Rhodopseudomonas sp. BAL398: one gene and its partner. The protein of the gene in region 1 interacts with the protein of each later gene in a pairwise test. Links are inferred from orthologs where the notes say so. Each region holds a gene or a part of one and is shown on either strand. Other genes may lie near its edges.

Evidence for each region. The genes of interacting proteins can lie anywhere in the genome.
Region 2: the proteins of RBJ75_RS19735 (region 1) and RBJ75_RS07055 interact in binary tests that used the Escherichia coli proteins (3 or more experiments, as listed by UniProt). The link is inferred for Rhodopseudomonas sp. BAL398 from one-to-one orthologs.

The regions. Positions count from the first base shown.
Region 1 is NZ_CP133111.1:4,181,081-4,185,811, reverse strand. The notes cover bases 739-4,272. They hold RBJ75_RS19735 (2-oxoglutarate dehydrogenase E1 component), read right to left. Parts: upstream 3,900-4,272; coding sequence 939-3,899; downstream 739-938. Other genes in these bases: sucD (succinate--CoA ligase subunit alpha), read right to left, coding at 4,028-4,272; odhB (2-oxoglutarate dehydrogenase complex dihydrolipoyllysine-residue succinyltransferase), read right to left, coding at 739-861. Also shown: more of odhB, read right to left, coding at 1-738; more of sucD, read right to left, coding at 4,273-4,731. UniProt on the Escherichia coli protein: E1 component of the 2-oxoglutarate dehydrogenase (OGDH) complex which catalyzes the decarboxylation of 2-oxoglutarate, the first step in the conversion of 2-oxoglutarate to succinyl-CoA and CO(2).
Region 2 is NZ_CP133111.1:1,472,855-1,476,925, reverse strand. What follows is about bases 666-3,539. They hold RBJ75_RS07055 (ABC-F family ATP-binding cassette domain-containing protein), read right to left. Parts: upstream 3,111-3,539; coding sequence 1,221-3,110; downstream 666-1,220. Other genes in these bases: RBJ75_RS07050 (hypothetical protein), read right to left, coding at 3,198-3,392; RBJ75_RS07060 (hypothetical protein), read left to right, coding at 666-1,140. In the rest of the region: RBJ75_RS07065 (DNA polymerase III subunit chi), read left to right, coding at 1-452; more of RBJ75_RS07060, read left to right, coding at 565-665; ndk (nucleoside-diphosphate kinase), read left to right, coding at 3,596-4,018. UniProt on the Escherichia coli protein: Genetic data indicate it may be involved in ribosome assembly or function.

The sequences.
Region 1 (4,731 bases):
GGTGCCGACGGCGACGCCGACATGGTAGTAATTCTTGTAGATCAGATCGGTGCCGTCGATCTCGGCATTGGCGGCCGGGATGTCCTTGAGCGCGTGCACGCAGGCCTTGGTGAAGAAGCCCATGAAGCCGAGCTTGGAGCCGTGCTTCTTCTCAAACACCTCTTTGTACTGCGTGCGCATCGCCATGATGTGGCTCATGTCGACCTCATTGAAGGTCGTCAGCATCGCCGCGGTGTTCTGCACTTCCTTGAGCCGGCGCGCGATGGTCTGGCGCAGCCGCGTCATCTTCACGCGCTCCTCGCGGGCGGCGTCGTCGGCCGGCGACGGGGCGCGGACCTGCACCGCCGCGGCGGGCTGATTGACCGGGGTCGGCGCCGAGGCCGCCTTTTCGATCGCCGCCAGCATGTCGCCCTTGGTGACGCGGCCGTCCTTGCCGGAGCCCGGCACGGTCGAGGCGTCGACGCCGCTCTCGGCCGACAGCCGGCGTACCGACGGCGCCTGCGGCGTATCGGCGGGCGGGGATTTGGTTGTCGGCGCCGGCGCGGCTGCTGCGGCCGGCGCAGCGGCGGGGGCGGCAGCAGGGGCTGCCGCAGCGGGCGCCTTGGCGGGGGCGGCCTTGCCGGCGGCACCTTCGGTGATCTGTCCGAGCAGCGCGCCGACCGCGACGGTCTCGCCGTCCTTGGCGATGATCTCGCCGAGCGTGCCGGCGGAGGGCGCCGGTACTTCGATGGTCACCTTGTCGGTTTCCAATTCGACCAGCGGCTCGTCGACCGCGACGGCATCGCCGGCCTTCTTGAACCAGCGGCCGATCGTGGCTTCGGTCACTGATTCGCCGAGCGTCGGAACGCGAATTTCAGTCATGTTGTCTTTCCTTTTGCGGCGTCGCCGGCTTTACCGGGATCCCCGCCTGATCGCTTCTCGAACAAATGGTCTGGCCGTCAGCGCAGCGCCTCGTCCAGCAAGGCCTTGAGCTGGGCCAGATGCTTCGACATCAGGCCGGTCGCGGTCGCAGCCGAGGCGGGGCGGCCGGCATAGCGCGGCCGCTTATTCGGCGCGCCGACCTGATTGAGCACCCATTCCAGATAGGGCTCGATGAAATGCCACGCGCCCATGTTGCGCGGCTCTTCCTGGCACCAGACGATTTCTGCCTGCTTGAAGCGCGACAACTCCTGGACCAGCGCCTTCAGCGGCACCGGATAAAGCTGCTCGACCCGCAACAGATAGACGTCGTTGATCTCGCGGCGCTCGCGCTCCTCGTAGAGATCGTAATAGACCTTGCCGGAGCACAGCACGACGCGGCGCATCTTGTCGTCCGCGACCAGCTTGATCTTCTCGTCCGGCAGCTTCTCGGCGTCATCGAACAGGATGCGGTGGAAGCTGGTGTCGGCGCCGAGTTCGTCGAGCCGTGACACCGCGCGCTTGTGGCGCAGCAACGACTTCGGCGTCATCAGGATCAGCGGCTTGCGGATCTCGCGCTTGAGCTGGCGCCGAAGCACGTGGAAGAAGTTCGCCGGGGTGGTGGGGTGCACCACCTGCATGTTGTCCTCGGCGCACATCTGCAGGAAACGCTCGAGCCGCGCCGACGAATGCTCCGGCCCCTGGCCCTCATAGCCGTGCGGCAGCATGCAGACCAGGCCGCTCATCCGCAGCCATTTGCGTTCGCCCGACGAGATGAACTGGTCGAACAACACCTGCGCGCCATTGGCGAAGTCGCCGAATTGCGCTTCCCAGATCGTCAGCGCGTTCGGCTCGGCCAGCGTATAGCCGTATTCGAAGCCGAGCACGGCTTCTTCCGACAGCAGCGAATTGATCACCTCGTAATGGCCCTGGTCGGGGCTGAGGTGATTGAACGGGGTGTAGCGGGTCTCGTCTTCCTGGTCGAACAGCACCGAATGGCGCTGCGAGAAGGTGCCGCGCTCGGAATCCTGGCCGGACAGCCGGACCCGGTGGCCCTCCAGCAGCAGGGTGCAGAACGCCAAGGCCTCGCCGGTGGCCCAGTCGATGCCGATGCCGGAATCGATCGCCTTGGCGCGGTTCTCCAGATAGCGATGCACCGTGCGGTGGACCCGGAAGCCCTCGGGGACCTTGGTGATCTTGTTGCCGATCGCCTTCAGCGCGGCGACGTCGACGCCGGTGATGCCGCGGCGCGGATCCTCTTCCTGGTCGGCGGATTTGAAGCCGGCCCATTTGCCGTCGAGCCAGTCGGCCTTGTTGGGCCGATAGCCGGTGCCGGCCTCGAGCTCGGCGTCGAGCCGGGCGCGCCAGTCGGCCTTGGCCTTGTCGATCTCGCCCTCGGTCATCACCCCGTCGGCGATCAGCCGCTTCGAGTAGATTTCCAGCGTGGTCGGATGGCCGGCGATCTTGCGGTACATCATCGGCTGGGTGAAAGCCGGTTCGTCGCCTTCATTATGGCCGTGGCGGCGATAGCAGAACATGTCGATGACGACCGGCTTGTGGAATTTCTGCCGGAATTCGACCGCGATCTTGGCCGCGAACACCACCGCCTCCGGATCGTCGCCGTTGACGTGGAAGATCGGCGCGTCGATCATCTTGGCGACGTCGGACGGATAGGGCGAGGAGCGCGAATAGCGCGGATAGGTGGTGAAGCCGATCTGGTTGTTGACGATGAAGTGGATCGAACCGCCGGTGCGGTAACCCTTCAGGTCGGACAGGCCGAAACATTCCGCAACCACGCCCTGGCCGGCGAAGGCGGCGTCGCCATGCATCAGCAGCGGCAGCACCGAGACCCGCTCCTCGGGAAGATCGCCATGCTGGTCCTGCTTGGCGCGGACCTTGCCCAGCACCACCGGATCGACGATTTCGAGATGCGACGGGTTCGCCGTCAGCGACAGATGCACCTTGTTGTGGTCGAATTCGCGGTCCGACGAGGCGCCGAGGTGATATTTGACGTCGCCCGAGCCCTCGACCTCGTCGGGATTGGCCGAGCCGCCCTTGAATTCGTGAAACAGCGCGCGGTGCGGCTTGCCCATCACCTGGGTCAGCACGTTGAGCCGGCCGCGATGCGGCATGCCGAACACGATTTCGCGGACGCCGAGATTGCCGCCGCGCTTGATGATCTGCTCCAGCGCCGGGATCAGCGATTCGCCGCCGTCGAGCCCGAACCGCTTGGTGCCGGTGAATTTCAGGTCGCAGAACTTCTCGAAGCCTTCGGCCTCGATCAGCTTCATCAAGATGGCGCGGCGACCCTCGCGGGTGAAGCTGATCTCCTTGTCGGGACCTTCGATGCGTTCCTGGATCCAGCTCTTCTGCGCGCCATTGGAGATGTGCAGAAACTCGATGCCCATGGTCTGGCAATAGGTCCGCTCGCAGATCGCGACGATCTCGCGCAGCGTGCCGTATTCCAGCCCCAGCACGTGATCGAGGAAGATCCGGCGGTCGTAATCGGCCTCGCTGAAACCATAGGTGCGCGGATCGAGCTCCTCGTGGTCGCGCGCCGGTTCCAACCCGAGCGGATCGAGCTTGGCGTGGAAATGACCGCGCATCCGGTAGGCGCGGATCAGCATCAGGGCCCGCACCGAATCCCGGGTCGCCTGGTTGACGTCGACCGGCGGCTCGGTTCCCTTGGCCTGAGCCTTGGCCTTGGCGGCGATCTTGCTGCCGACCGCCTTTTCGACCTGGGCCCAGTTGCCGTCGAGCGCCGAGGTCAGATCGTCGTTCGGGGTCAGCGGCCAGTTGGCCTGCGCCCAGGACGGTCCCTCGGCGTTCTTCTGAACGTCCGAGGGCTGGTCTTTCAGGCTCTTGAAAAACTCCTGCCACTCGGCGTCGACCGAGCCGGGATCGGCCTCAAAGCGTGCATAGAGGTCGTCGATATAGCTGGCATTGGCGCCCTGCAGAAACGAAGAAAGGGCAAAAGCGGCATTCGCGTCCTGGCGAGACATGATTGCGTCCTGAATTTGGGTGTCGCAACGAACAGGGCGACAGCCGATCCGGTTACCGGATCAGCAACATAGTGCACCTTTTACCTGAATTTTGGAAAATGTAAGCCGGGAAACAGACAAGCTATGAATCAAGACCTCAATTTTTCGGCAAGCGTCGTGCCGAGCCGGGCGGGGGATGGCGACACCGTGATACCGGCGGCCTCCATCGCTGCGGTCTTCGAACCCGCATCGCCCTTGCCGCCCGAAATGATCGCGCCGGCATGGCCCATGCGGCGGCCGGGAGGCGCGGTGACGCCGGCAATGAAGCCGACCGTCGGCTTGCTGCGGCCGCGCTTGGCTTCGTCGATCAGGAATTGGGCGGCGTCTTCCTCGGCGGAACCGCCGATTTCGCCGATCATGACGATCGACAGGGTTTTGGGGTCGGCCAGGAACATTTCAAGGACGTCAATGAATTCGGTGCCCTTGACCGGATCGCCACCGATGCCGACCGCGGTGGTCTGGCCGAGGCCTTCGCTGGTGGTCTGGAACACGGCCTCATAGGTCAGCGTGCCGGAGCGCGACACGATGCCGACCGAGCCGGGCTTGAAGATATTGACCGGCATGATGCCGATCTTGCAAGCGCCGGCGGTCATCACCCCGGGGCAGTTCGGGCCGATCAGCCGCGACTTTGAACCGGCCAGCGAGCGCTTCACCCGCACCATGTCGAGCACCGGAATGCCCTCGGTGATGCAGACGATCAGCGGGATCTCGGCGTCGATCGCCTCGCAGATCGCGTCGGCGGCGCCCGGCGGCGGCACATAGATCACCGAGGCGTCGGCCCCGGTCCGGTCCC
Region 2 (4,071 bases), 2.7 Mb from region 1 along the record:
TGCCAGAAGTGCTGTTCTATCATCTGGAAAATTTGACGCTTGAGAAGGTGTTGCCGGCACTTCTGGAGAAATCGCTGGAGCGTGGCTGGCGGGTCGTGGTGCAGTCCGGTTCGGAACAGCACGTCGACGCGCTGGACGCGCATCTGTGGACCTATCGCGACGATTCGTTTCTGCCGCATGCGACCTGGCGGGCGGCTGATGCAGCGCATCAGCCGATCGTGCTGATGGCGGAGGACGGCAATCCGAACCGGGCCAACGTCCGGTTTCTGGTCGACAACGCCGCGCTGCCCGCCGATCCGGAGGCCTATGAGCGCATGGTGTTGGTGTTCAATGGCGGCGATGCCGACGCTGTAGCGATGGCGCGCGCCGCCTGGACCCAGAGCAAGTCTGCCGGCTTCGATGTCACCTATTGGCAGGCGGACGAGGACGGCCGCTGGCGGCGGCGAAATTAGTGATAAGACCTGGTTAATGACATTCCGCGTTGCTGATGAACGCGCCAGCGGCCATGGTGGTGCCGTAAATGGATGTTTGTACAGCCGCTTGCGGCTTTGGGGTGGGACCAATTTGATCGTGCGTCAGCATTCTTCTTATCAATCTACTTATCGGCGGGCATTGCTCGGTCTGGTGCTGACGGCTCCGCTATTGGCCGGCTGTGGCAGCACGGCGGATATGTTCTCATCAGACCTGTTGTCGCGGGATAACGCCTGGTTCCAGCGCTCCGGCCGGCTGTTCATCAAGAACGTGTCGATCGAAACGCCGCCGTTGACCCCGGAAAAGCCGGTGACGCCGGAAGATCTGATCAGCGCTAACGGGATGTGCCCCGGGATGGCGCCGCCCGCTGCGAATGGCGCCAGCGCCTTGTCCGACACGGAGGCGGGCGCCGGACCGTCAACGACGGGAATCGTCGCGCTCGGCCATACCGAATGCGACGTCGCGCGCGGCGCCGGCGCCCCCGACAGCGTCAACATCTCGGCCAATGAGCGCGGCGACCGCATCGCGACGCTGACCTATTCGAGCGGTCCGCGCGCCGGACTCTATACCTTCAGGGCCGGACGGCTGCGCTCGATCGAGCGGTTGCCGGAAGCGGCGGCGCCATCCCGATCCACCAAGCCCCGACACCACAAACGCGCGGCGCGCTGAACGCTTTGCCAGCCGCGGCGATCGGCTTGATCACCGCGCGGGCTTGGGACTGATCGACCTCAGCTTAATCAACACGGCGTTCAGCCGCGGGCCTCGTCATAGGACGAACTCGCCGCCAGCCATTGCTCCTCGGCGCGCTGCAGCGCGCTTTCGGCGCCGGCGCGGGCCTTGCTGAGTTGCGCGGCCTGTTTGGGATCGCGCTTGAACAGGCCGGGCAGCGCCAGCGCGGTATCGATCTTGGCAATGATGCCGGTGATACGTTCGATTTCGGCCTCGGCTTCCGAGATCTGGCGCTTCAGCGGCACCTTCTTTTCGGATTTGCCGCCTGCCGGCTTGCCGTTGCCGCGGTCCTGGCCACGATCCTGCGCGTTGCCGCCGCGGTCGCGCGAACTCGAGCGCATGCCGCGTGCCGACAGCACGGTGCGGCGATAATCGTTGAGATCGCCGTCATAGGGCGTGACCTTGTGATCGGCGACCACCCATAGCTGATCGGCGCAGGCCTCGATCAGGTAGCGGTCATGCGACACCATGATCACCGCGCCGGGATAGTCGTTGATCGCCTCGGCCAAGGCGGCGCGGCTGTCGATGTCGAGATGGTTGGTCGGCTCGTCGAGGATGATCATGTTGGGGCCGAAGAAGGTCGCCAGCCCCAACAGCAGCCGGGCCTTTTCGCCGCCCGACAGACTCCGCACGATGGTGTCGCCGGCCTTGCCGGAAAAGCCGATCGCGCCGGTGCGGGCGCGCACCTTGGTCTCGGTGGCCTCCGGCATCAATTTGCGAACATGGTCGTAGGGCGAGCCGTCCTCGTTCAACTCGTCGAGCTGATGCTGGGCGAAGTAAGCGATCGCCAGCTTGTCGGCGCGGGTGACCGAGCCGGAAAACGGCGCCAGGCGGTCGGCGAGCAGCTTGACCAGCGTCGACTTGCCGTTGCCGTTGGAGCCGAGCAGGGCGATGCGGTCCTCGGTATCGATCCGCAGCGTGACGTGCTTGAGCACCGGGTGCTTCTTGTCGTAGCCGACGGTGACGTCGTCGACCGCGATGATCGGCGGCGACAGGATCTTCTCGGGGGCAGGGAAGTGGAATTCCTTGACGTCCTGCGTCACCAGCGCCGAGACCGGCTTCATCCGCTCCAGCATTTTGACCCGCGACTGCGCCTGACGCGCCTTCGAGGCGGTGGCCTTGAAGCGGTCGACGAAAGATTGCAGATGCTTGCGCTGGGCCTCCTGGCGCTTGGCATTCTTAGCGTCGAGCGCCTCCTTATTGGCGCGGAACTCCTCATAGGCGCTGTAGGTGCCGCGATAATGCACCAGCTTGCCGCGATCCAGATGCAGGATCTCGTTGACCGAGGTGTCGAGCAGGTCGCGGTCATGGCTGATCACGATCACGGTGCGCGGATAGTTGGCGAGATGGTCTTCCAGCCACAGCGTGCCTTCGAGATCGAGATAGTTGGTCGGCTCGTCGAGCAGCAGCAGGTCCGGCGCCGAGAACAGCGTGGCGGCTAGCGCCACCCGCATCCGCCAGCCGCCGGAGAATTCGGAGCAGGGCCGGGCCTGGTCGGCGGTGGAGAAGCCGAGGCCGCCTAGGATGGCGGCGGCGCGGGCCGGGGCCGAATGGGCGTCAATGTCAACGAGCCGGGTCTGGATTTCGGCGATCCGGTGCGGATCATGCGCGGTTTCGGCCTCGATCAGCAGCGCGTCGCGCTCGCGATCGGCCTTCAGCACCACGTCGATCAGGCTTTCCGGTCCGTTCGGCGCTTCCTGCGCCAGACTTCCGATCTGCCAGCGCGGCGGAATGCTGATACTGCCGGTCTCGATCGGCAGTTCGCCGCGAATGGCATGAAACAGGGTCGACTTGCCGGCCCCGTTACGGCCAATAAACCCGACGCGGGCCCCGGGCGCGATCTGCGCCGAGCCCTGATCGATCAAAAGCCGTCCGGCGATCCGGACAGAAATGTCTGTGATTGAAAGCATCCGGCGTTTTGACCGGGACCGGGCGTAAACGCAACAATTATCGGATCAAATGTCCGCCAACGGGTGCCGCGAGGGCGATTCGCAGCCTCAGGCCCGCTCACTGGTTTGCTGGCGCTCGCGGCTTTCCTGCTGTTGCATTTCCAGCAGCAGGCGTTGCATCGACGGCGGCAGCTCCGAATCGTCGGGACGCAGGTTACGCCGCAGTCGCTCGCCGATCGCGCCGCAGATCGAGCGGCTGGTGACTCCATCGATGGTTTCGTTTCTGTCGGTTCGCATCGGCATCGCGAGTTCCAATCGGTTCAGTCTCGTCGCTGCATACCAAGTCTTGGGGGCACCAATAGTTTCGTAGCAAATGGATTGCACGCTGAATCGGTAAACATTGAATGAATGTGGGGCCGTCGGCGCGTCGGCCCGGCTTGCCGTGCGGGAACTGCGTCGATATAAGCGCGGCAACTCACCGACCAGCTGCTTAGCAAGGACAACCCATGGCGATTGAACGGACTTTCTCGATTCTCAAGCCCGATGCGACCGAGCGCAACATCACCGGCGCGATCAACGCCCTGATCGAACAGGCCGGATTGCGGATCGTGGCGCAAAAGCGCATCCGCATGACCCGGGACCAGGCCGAGACCTTCTATGCGGTCCATAAGGCCCGCCCGTTCTTCGGCGAGCTGGTGGATTTCATGACCTCCGGCCCGGTCGTGGTCCAGGTGCTCGAGGGCGAGAACGCCGTGCTCAAGCATCGTGACGTGATGGGCGCCACCGATCCGTCGAAAGCCGCGGACGGCACCATTCGCAAGCTGCATGCGAAGTCGATCGGCGAGAATTCGGTGCATGGTTCCGACGCCGCCGAGACCGCCGCGATCGAAATCGCCCAGTTCTTCTCCGGCAACGAGATCGTCGGCTAAGCTTTCCTTGCGACCGCGCGCGCAACCCGCTGACGGTTGGGGCGCGGATGAAG